DNA from 2 places in the Halanaerocella petrolearia genome. Region 2 is predicted to be linked to the other one. Evidence: a T-box and tRNA genes for the amino acid it is inferred to sense, from the RefSeq annotation. Region 2 holds a T-box; the other holds one or more tRNA genes.
The links. The T-box of region 2 lies ahead of ileS (isoleucine--tRNA ligase). A T-box ahead of a tRNA ligase gene usually reads a tRNA of that ligase, here a tRNA-Ile.

Region 1: it has a tRNA-Ile gene. The T-box ahead of ileS (isoleucine--tRNA ligase) is inferred to sense a tRNA for this amino acid. The anticodon was not compared.

Annotation. Positions count from the first base shown of each region.
Region 1 covers NZ_BAAHXW010000001.1:1,239,941-1,244,379, reverse strand. Annotated here, with positions in the region: gene ACYQ39_RS06370 (methyl-accepting chemotaxis protein) at 1-1,203, shown strand, start outside; gene ACYQ39_RS06365 (hypothetical protein) at 1,394-1,720, shown strand; tRNA gene ACYQ39_RS06360 (tRNA-Ile) at 1,887-1,963, opposite strand; gene ACYQ39_RS06355 (superoxide dismutase family protein) at 2,144-2,638, shown strand; gene ACYQ39_RS06350 (NADH:flavin oxidoreductase) at 2,760-3,842, shown strand; gene ACYQ39_RS06345 (DUF362 domain-containing protein) at 4,000-4,439, shown strand, end outside.
Region 2 covers NZ_BAAHXW010000002.1:1,112,830-1,117,268, reverse strand. Annotated here, with positions in the region: gene ileS (isoleucine--tRNA ligase) at 1-2,784, opposite strand, end outside; T-box leader at 2,912-3,151, opposite strand; gene ACYQ39_RS12935 (5'-methylthioadenosine/adenosylhomocysteine nucleosidase) at 3,355-4,056, opposite strand; gene ACYQ39_RS12930 (TM1266 family iron-only hydrogenase system putative regulator) at 4,235-4,439, opposite strand, start outside.

The DNA of each region.
Region 1 (4,439 bases), on a different contig from region 2:
AAAGAAAAAATCACTCGTCAATTAATTGAAAATAACTCTGAGAAAAATAAATTAAAATTAGAAAAAGATAATAAGCATTATGTTTATAAGTTAGTTAAGTTAAAGAGTCGAGATCGAAATAGAATTTTACAGATAGTCTTTAGTAAAGAGAGCTTAGTTAATATGTTAAAGCGACAAGGGATAATAAATTTAGCTATCTTTTTAGTAGGAATAATAGTTTCTGTTTTAGGAGCTTATATGTTAAGTAAAGACATAGTAAAACCGATTAATCAATTAACTGCTAAGATAAAGAAGTTTGGTGATGGTGATTTAACTATTAGGTTAGATGAAGATAATGATAATGAATTTGGTAAGTTAGCTAGATCTTTTAATCAAGCAATAAAAGAGCAGCGTAATTTAATATCTAGCTTATTAGATAATATTGAGAATTTATCAGCTTATAGTGAAGAATTATCAGCTTCAGCTGAAGAAGGAAATGTAGCTATAGAGCAGACTAGTGAATTAATAGAAGATATGTCAGCTAGTATAGAGCAGATTTCTGCTAGTACTCAGGAAGTAACTAGTTTTGCACAAGAATCTACGTCTAAAACAGAAGTTGGCAGTCAAAATATTACTAGAACTGTTACTAGTATGCAAAAAATTGGTCAAGCAGTAGGAGAAACAGTAACAATCATAAATGAATTAGACAATAATTCTCAGCAGATAGGCGAGATTGTAGATCTGATTAATAATATAGCAGAGCAGACTAATCTATTGGCTTTAAATGCAGCAATTGAAGCTGCTCGGGCAAATGAGCATGGCCAAGGATTTGCGGTAGTAGCCGATGAGATTAGAGAGTTAGCTACTGATACTCATCAAGCTACAGAAGAGATTGCTGCATTGATTGAAGATACACAAGATAAGTCTGAGGCTGGCTTAAAAGCAATTAAGCAGGTTAGGAAGAAAGTTGAATTAGGTGAAGAGATTACTCAAGAGACAGGGGAAGTATTTGAAGAGATAGAGACAGCAAGTGAGGAGACATCAGTTCAGATTCAGCAGACTGCTAGTGCTACTCAAGAGTTGGCCCAAAATAGTGATAAGATTATGTCATCTACTGAAGATATTGATAATATGTCTGATGAGATAACTGATTCTGCCCAAGAGCTGGCTAATATGGCTCAAGACTTACGGAGATTAATTGCTAAGTTCAAAATTCAAAGATAAATTTATAATAGCAAGACAAAGTCGTCTATTCTACTTCTTAGAATAGGCGACTTTTTTATTAATAAGTGAATATAATTTATAGTATATGTATTGACAAGGAAAAATAGATACAATAAAATATAATTAAATGGAATTATTAACATTTAATGGGATATGAATTAAACAATTAAGTTAAAAGGAGGAGAGTATTATGAAAAATATTGGTGCTGAAGTGATTATTTTGGCTAAAGAAAATACTCCAGGCTACTTATCGGTTAAAATAGCTAATTGTAATCTTGAATTACAACAAGTTAAATTTTTTGGGGTTAATGAATTTGGAGGTTATATTTCAGGAGTAGGGGTGACTGCTACAGAAGTTAAGAAGTATGGTCGAGATATAATTGCTTGGTTTGATATAGAAGAGTTGGTAAAAAAAGATCAATTTACTGATCAAGTAGTAGAAGGAGTCATTACTATTAGCGATAGAGAAATAGGTAGAGATAGTATTAGAACTGAACCAGCTGTTTACTTAGGTTAATAGTCTAATCCTACTACCATTTTCCCGCAAGTTTCTTCCCTTTATCAGTATCACTTTCTAGTTTTTATATTTATATTTCCATCAGTGACTATTTAAAATTTAATTTCTTTTAAAATAAAAAAAGAGCCCCTTTTAAAAGGAGCTCTTCTTCTTACAAAAAATAAAATGGTGGACCTGGGAGGATTTGAACCCCCGACCGATCGGTTATGAGCCGACTGCTCTAGCCAACTGAGCTACAGGTCCATGTAATTGATTTTACCTCTCTCTTATCTGCGACGTTTATTATTGTATAAGAAAAAACCGTATATGTCAATAAAAAATTAAAACTTTTTTATTGGAAAATAAATCTGAAGTTAAGCACATTAATTGATAGAGTATCATATTGATATTATTAAGGTTATGTTGTTATAGAGGGGGGACAATATGGGCTTATTAAGGAGGCTATTCCCAGGGTTAGGTAGAGTAGCTTATGCTGAGGTCATAGGAGGGCCACTAGCACCTGAACTAGAAGGGATAGTTTATTTTAGAGAGATTTCAGGGGGGACTATTGTCATAGTTAGTGTGTCAGGTCTACCTTCTTATCAGCCAGCAGGAGAATCTAATGATCCTATTGGGCCATATGGCTTTCATATTCATGAGAATGGTAACTGCGAAATTGGTGATTCAGATGATCCATTTCAGTCTGCTGGAGGACATTATAACCCTTATAATGAGCCACATGGTAATCATGCAGGTGACTTACCTAATCTATTTTCTAATAATGGATTAGCTAGAATGCAGGTTTTTACCAATGAATTTCAGCCAGCTGATATAGTGGGAAGATCAGTTATTATTCATCAAAATCCAGATGACTTTCGGACTCAACCAGCTGGAGATGCAGGCAAAAGATTAGCTTGTGGACTTATAAAGTGGTGTTAAGGTAAGTTTAGATTTAGTTAATATTCTTTCTTGTAATTAAAAATAGTTTATGGTATTATTCTTTTAAAAGTTAGTTAGTTATCTAATTAAATATCTAAACTATATGGAGGGAATTTAAATAATGAAAAATTTGTTTAATACAACAGAGTTAAGTGGAGTTGAATTGAAAAATAGATTTATGCGATCAGCAACTTGGGAGAATATAGCTAGTCAAGAGGGATATTTGACTGGTGAATTAGTTGAGGTTTATCAGAATTTGGCCCAAGGTGGAGTAGGAACAATAATTACTGGTTATGCTTTTGTAATTGAAGATGAACAGCCTAATCCAGGGATGTTGGGAATTTATAATGATTCATTTATTGATGAATATAGAGAGTTAACTGAATTAGTACATAACGAAGATAGTAATATTATTTTACAGATAGCTTATGGTGGATCACAAACTACTTATCAACCTGATAATAGAGAAATCTGGGGACCTTCAGCAGTAGAGAATTTAGCTACAGGTGTTACTCCTACTAAAATGACTAAAGAAAATATTCAAGAACTTGTAGATGCTTTTGCTAAAGCGGGGTTAAGAGCCAAGCAAGCTGGTTTTGATGGGGTGGAGTTTCATGGTGCTCATGGTTACTTACTTAGTCAATTTTTAACTCCCTATTATAATAGAAGAGGAGATGAATATGGAGGCTCTATAGAGAATAGAGCTCGAATTATTTTTGAAGTGTATGAGGCCATAAGAGAAAAGGTAGGAAAGGATTATCCAATTTTGATTAAAATTAATTGTGATGATTTTATGGAAGAAGGCCTAACTTTTACTGAAAGTAAGTATGTCTGTGAAGAATTAGCTAAGAAAGGAGTAGATGCTATAGAGATAAGTGGTGGTAGTGGTTCGGCTAGAGATGGTAAAGGAGCAAGTAGAACTAAAATAAAGACTTCAGAGGATGAATCCTACTTTAGAGACTATGCTGCTCAAGTAGCATCAGAAGTAGATGTGCCTATTATTTTAGTTGGGGGCAATAGATCGTTTGAAGTAATGAATGATATTTTGGAGAATACAGAAATAGATTATTTTTCTCTGTCTAGACCTCTATTGGCAGAACCTAATTTAATAAACAGATGGAAATCAGAAGATAAATCAAAAGCTAAGTGTATATCTTGTAATCAGTGTTTTTCTGGATCAAATAATAATTGTGTAGTTTATTAAAATAGTGTGTTACTGAAAATACTACTTTATATTAATTAAGTTTCATTTTATATATAGTTGATATTAAATAGTAAAATTACTTTTTTAGTTACTTATAACCTATCCCTCAAGTTGGATATACTAATTAATAAGTAAAATCTAATTTTGGAGGGATAATATGTTACGGGAAAGAAGAATAAAAAATCCAACTGTAGTATTAGGTGAAGGATTAGAAGGTGATGTTATTAAATGGTCATTAGATCAAATATCTCTAGCAGATACAATTACAGATCAAGATCAGGTTACCATTATACCCAACTGGGTAAATACTAATGCTCCCAAGACAGGTACAGTAGTTGGCCCAGATTCTTTACAACAGTTAATTAAGTATATTAAAGATTTATCATCAGCCAAAATTGTAATAGCAGCTGGCTCGGGAGGAGCTGAGACGAAAGAGGTATTTAAACAGACAGGTTATAAAGAGATTATTGATCAAGAAGGAATCGAGTTTGTTGATCTAAATTATGGTCCATATGAAGAATTTGAGATTAACCATCCACAGATTAATACACTAAAACTAAATAAGCTAGTGACAGAAACAGATTTTATGATCTCTTA
Region 2 (4,439 bases):
TTTCTGCACAACCTCTAAGCAGTCAGCACATATATCAGAATGTTCTTCACTCTGACCTACTGTTGTACTATAATTCCAACATCGATCACACTTTTCACCTGGTGCTTGATTAACTGCTACCTTAATTGCAGTATTCTGACTTGTGTAAATATTCTCTTCAGTTGTTTCAGCATTTGGTTCAGCTAAAGTAACATCAGAAACTATTAATAATTCAGCTAAATTATCAAATTGATCTAATAGCTGATACTGATTTTCAGTAGGATATAACTTAACTGCTGCATCTAGTGAGTGACCTACTACTTTTTCTTCTCGGGCCAACTCAATTGCCTTAGATATATCCTTTCTAATCTCTAAGAACTTACTCCATTTATCAGCTAGCTCATCATTTAAATAGTCTCCATTAACCTCTGGCCAATCAGTCAAGAAGACACTTTTAGTTTCTTCGCCTTCCGGTAAGTTCTGCCAAATTTCTTCTGCTGTATGAACTAGAATTGGAGCAACAATCTTAGTTAAAGTAATTAGGATCTCATACATAGCAGTCTGGCCAGAACGACGTACTCGATCATCCTCTTCTAGTGTATATAATCTATCCTTTAGTACATCCATATAGAAGGAGCTCATCTCTACAGTACAGAAGTTATGAACAGCATGATATACTTTGTGGTACTCATAATCCTCATAAGCTTTCTCACAGACTTCTAATACTTCTTGTAACTTCATTAGAGCCCATTGATCGATTTCAGTTAACTCATCATAAGCAACTGTATCTTCTTGTGGCTTGAAGTCAGATAAGTTACCTAGAATATAACGAGCAGTATTTCTAATCCGTCGGTAAACTTCAGAATTCTCACTTAAGATCTTATCAGAGATTCTAACATCCTCTTTAAAGTTAGAAGAAGCAACCCATAACCTTAAGATATCTGCTCCATACTGATCAATAACTTCATGTGGAGAAACAACATTACCAACTGACTTAGACATCTTCTTACCATTTTTATCAACGGTAAATCCATTAGTTACAACTGCTTTATAAGGCGCTTCATTACGAGAAGCAATAGAAGTTAATAAAGAAGAGTTAAACCAACCACGATACTGGTCTGTCCCTTCTAGATATAGATCAGCTGGCCGATCTAACATATCATAATTCTCTAGCACAGAAGCATGGCTAGCACCAGAGTCAAACCAGACATCCATAATGTCATATTCTTTAGTAAAATCACTATGACCACAGCCTTCACAGGCAATACTATCTGGTAGAATTTCTGCTGCATCTCTTTGATACCAACTTCCAGAACCTTCTTTAGCAAATAGTTCTTTTACAGCTTCAATACTTTCTTCTGTAATTAATGGCTCTCCACAATCATCACAATAGAAGATAGGAATTGGCACACCCCAAACACGTTGACGAGAGATACACCAATCATTACGATCTTCAATCATATTGGCCATTCTTCCTTCTCCCCACTCAGGATACCAGTCTACTTCTTTAACAGCATCTAAAGCTTGATCTTTAATGTCTTCTACAGAAGCAAACCATTGTTCAGTAGCTCTAAAGATAACTGGATTCTTACATCTCCAACAGTGTGGATAAGAATGATCAATAAAGTTTAAGTTCATTAGTAAGTTATCTTCTTTTAGTAAGTCAGTTACTTTAATATTGGCTTTATCATAATGTTTACCTTCAAAGTGCTCTCCAGCTTCTTCAGTGAAGACACCTACATCATTCATTGGAGCATAAACATCTAAATCATATTCTTGACCAATTACATAGTCTTCATGACCATGACCTGGAGCTGTATGAACACAACCAGAACCTTGCTCTAATGTAACATGATCTCCTAAAATTAGTGGAGATTCTCTATCAAAGAATGGATGATTACAGATAACACCTTCTAGTTTTTCTCCTTTAAATTCAGCTACAATTTCATAATCTTCAATATCACAGATATCCATCATTTCAGCTACTAACTCTTTAGCAGCTACTAATCTACCATTATCAGTCTCAGCAATTACATATTCAAAATCTGGATGGACAGAAATAGCTTGATTAGCTGGAATAGTCCATGGAGTAGTTGTCCAAATCACTACATAATCATCACTTGTTAGCTCTTCTCCACCTAGTGTTTTTCCTTCTTTTACTGGGAATTTAACAAAGATAGATGGACCATTAATCTCTTCATATTCAATCTCTGCCTCAGCTAAAGCAGTCTCACAGTTTGTGCACCAGTGAACTGGCTTTAACCCTCTAAATAATAGTCCTTCTAAAGCCATCTTACCAAAGACATCAATCTGCTTAGCTTCATACTCTGGCTGAAGAGTAATATAAGGATTATCCCAGTCACCCCAAACTCCTAGTCTTTTGAATTGACCTTTCTGTCGTTCAACATAATTTAAAGCATAGTCTTTACACTGCTCTCTCAATTCAGGAATAGATAACTCTTCTCTCTCTTCTCTACTTAACTCACTAGTTACTTTATGCTCAATTGGTAGTCCGTGAGTATCCCATCCTGGTACATAAGGACTCTGATAGCCCTGTAGATGATGATAGCGAGTTACAATATCCTTTAAGGTCTTGTTTAAAGCATGTCCAATATGAATATCACCATTAGCATATGGTGGACCATCATGTAAAATAAACTGCTCTTTTCCTTCTCTCTGCTCTAAAGCTGCTTCATAAATATTATTCTCTCGCCAAAACTTCTGAAACTGAGGTTCGCGTTCAGATAAGTTGGCCCTCATAGAAAAATCGGTATCAGGCAAATTTAACGTATCTTTATAACCCATTTTTAACCCTCCATCTATTTTATTTGAAAAATAAGTGTGAGGAATGAGTGTGAGCAAAAATATTAATTACTCACACTCATACTGACAGCTCACACCCTTATTACAAACTAAAAAAACCTCCTCCCAATAAAGGGACGAGGTTAATCGCGATACCACCCTAACTTAATATATGGTAACTAAATAATTATCAACCACATATTCACTCTAACAGAATAACGGTCTGCCTCCGACTCTTTCTACTAAATAAACTTATTCAAAAGAATGGCTAAGAGATGATCTTCAATATAGCTTCTATTGCTAGACTTTCACTATCTCTAGCTCGCTCTTAACTTCCACTATACATACTCTTCTCTATCTTGGCCTGTAGGCTATATTCATTTTGTACTTTATTATATTATAATTGGTTCAGCTCGTCAACTGTTATTTGAGATTAAGCCTGAGTTTTAGTTTAAGTCAACCAGAAAAAAATTGTATTTATGAATTATTCAGACTTAAACTCAATCTTAAACTAAAGCTAAAATAATAATTTGAAAGGTGTTCAACTATCAATTTTCAATTCTTAATTGTCAATTATAGCTTATCTAATATCCCTGTAACTATCTGATAGGAATGACTAGCAGCTACTTGAACAAACTCATCAAAGGAGACATCTGCCTCACCATCAGCCTTATCAGAAATAGATCTGATAATTACAAATGGAGTACCATTTAAAAAAGCAGCTTGAGCTACTGCTGCACCTTCCATCTCAGTACAATATCCTCCAAAAGTATCTTTTAACCAAGCTACTTTATCTTCATCAGCAATAAACTGATCTCCTGATAAGACTCGCCCCTTAACTAAACTAATATCTTCTTCAACAGTCACTTCTTTACCTATTTTATAGGCTAATGTAGTTAATTCTTCATCAGCTACAAAAGTAACTTGATCTAATTCTGGTATTTCACCAAGTTCTCTTCCAAAAGCCGTAACATCTACATCATGCTGAACTAGATCAGTAGAAATAACTATATCTCCTACATCTAACTCTGTATCAATAGCTCCTGCTACTCCAGTAAAGATAATTTTATCTACTGCAAAATCGTCCATTAATATTTGAGTACAGATAGCAGCATTCACTTTTCCAATCCCACTCTGGACTAATATAACCTCTTTATCTTTTAATATACCTTGATAAAACTTCATTCCTGCTTTATTTACTGTCCTTTTAAGATCTAAATCATCTCTTAATAATTCAATCTCTATCTCCATAGCACCAATTATTCCTAATTTCATACTTCTACCCCACTTTAGATTAATTTAAAGTTTAAAATTTACAATGTGCAATTAAAAAAATTAAATCCTTACAACTCATATATTCTAAGTAATTGAATTGTGTCTATGGTTTTAAATTTAACTTAACTCATAACTACTGATTTTAACTGTCAACTGTACACTGTAAATTGTACACTAGTTACGTCGCCATCATAGTCTTAACTTGAACTCCTTCTATATTACCTAACTTTCCAGCTAAACCTCCTAATTGATCATTAGTTCCATCAACAATTAAGGAGATTATATTTAATCCTTTGTTTTGATAAGGTAATCCCATTCTCCCTACAATCAATTCCCCATATTCACTCAAAATATCATTTACCTGTTGCGCAGCACCTTCTCTA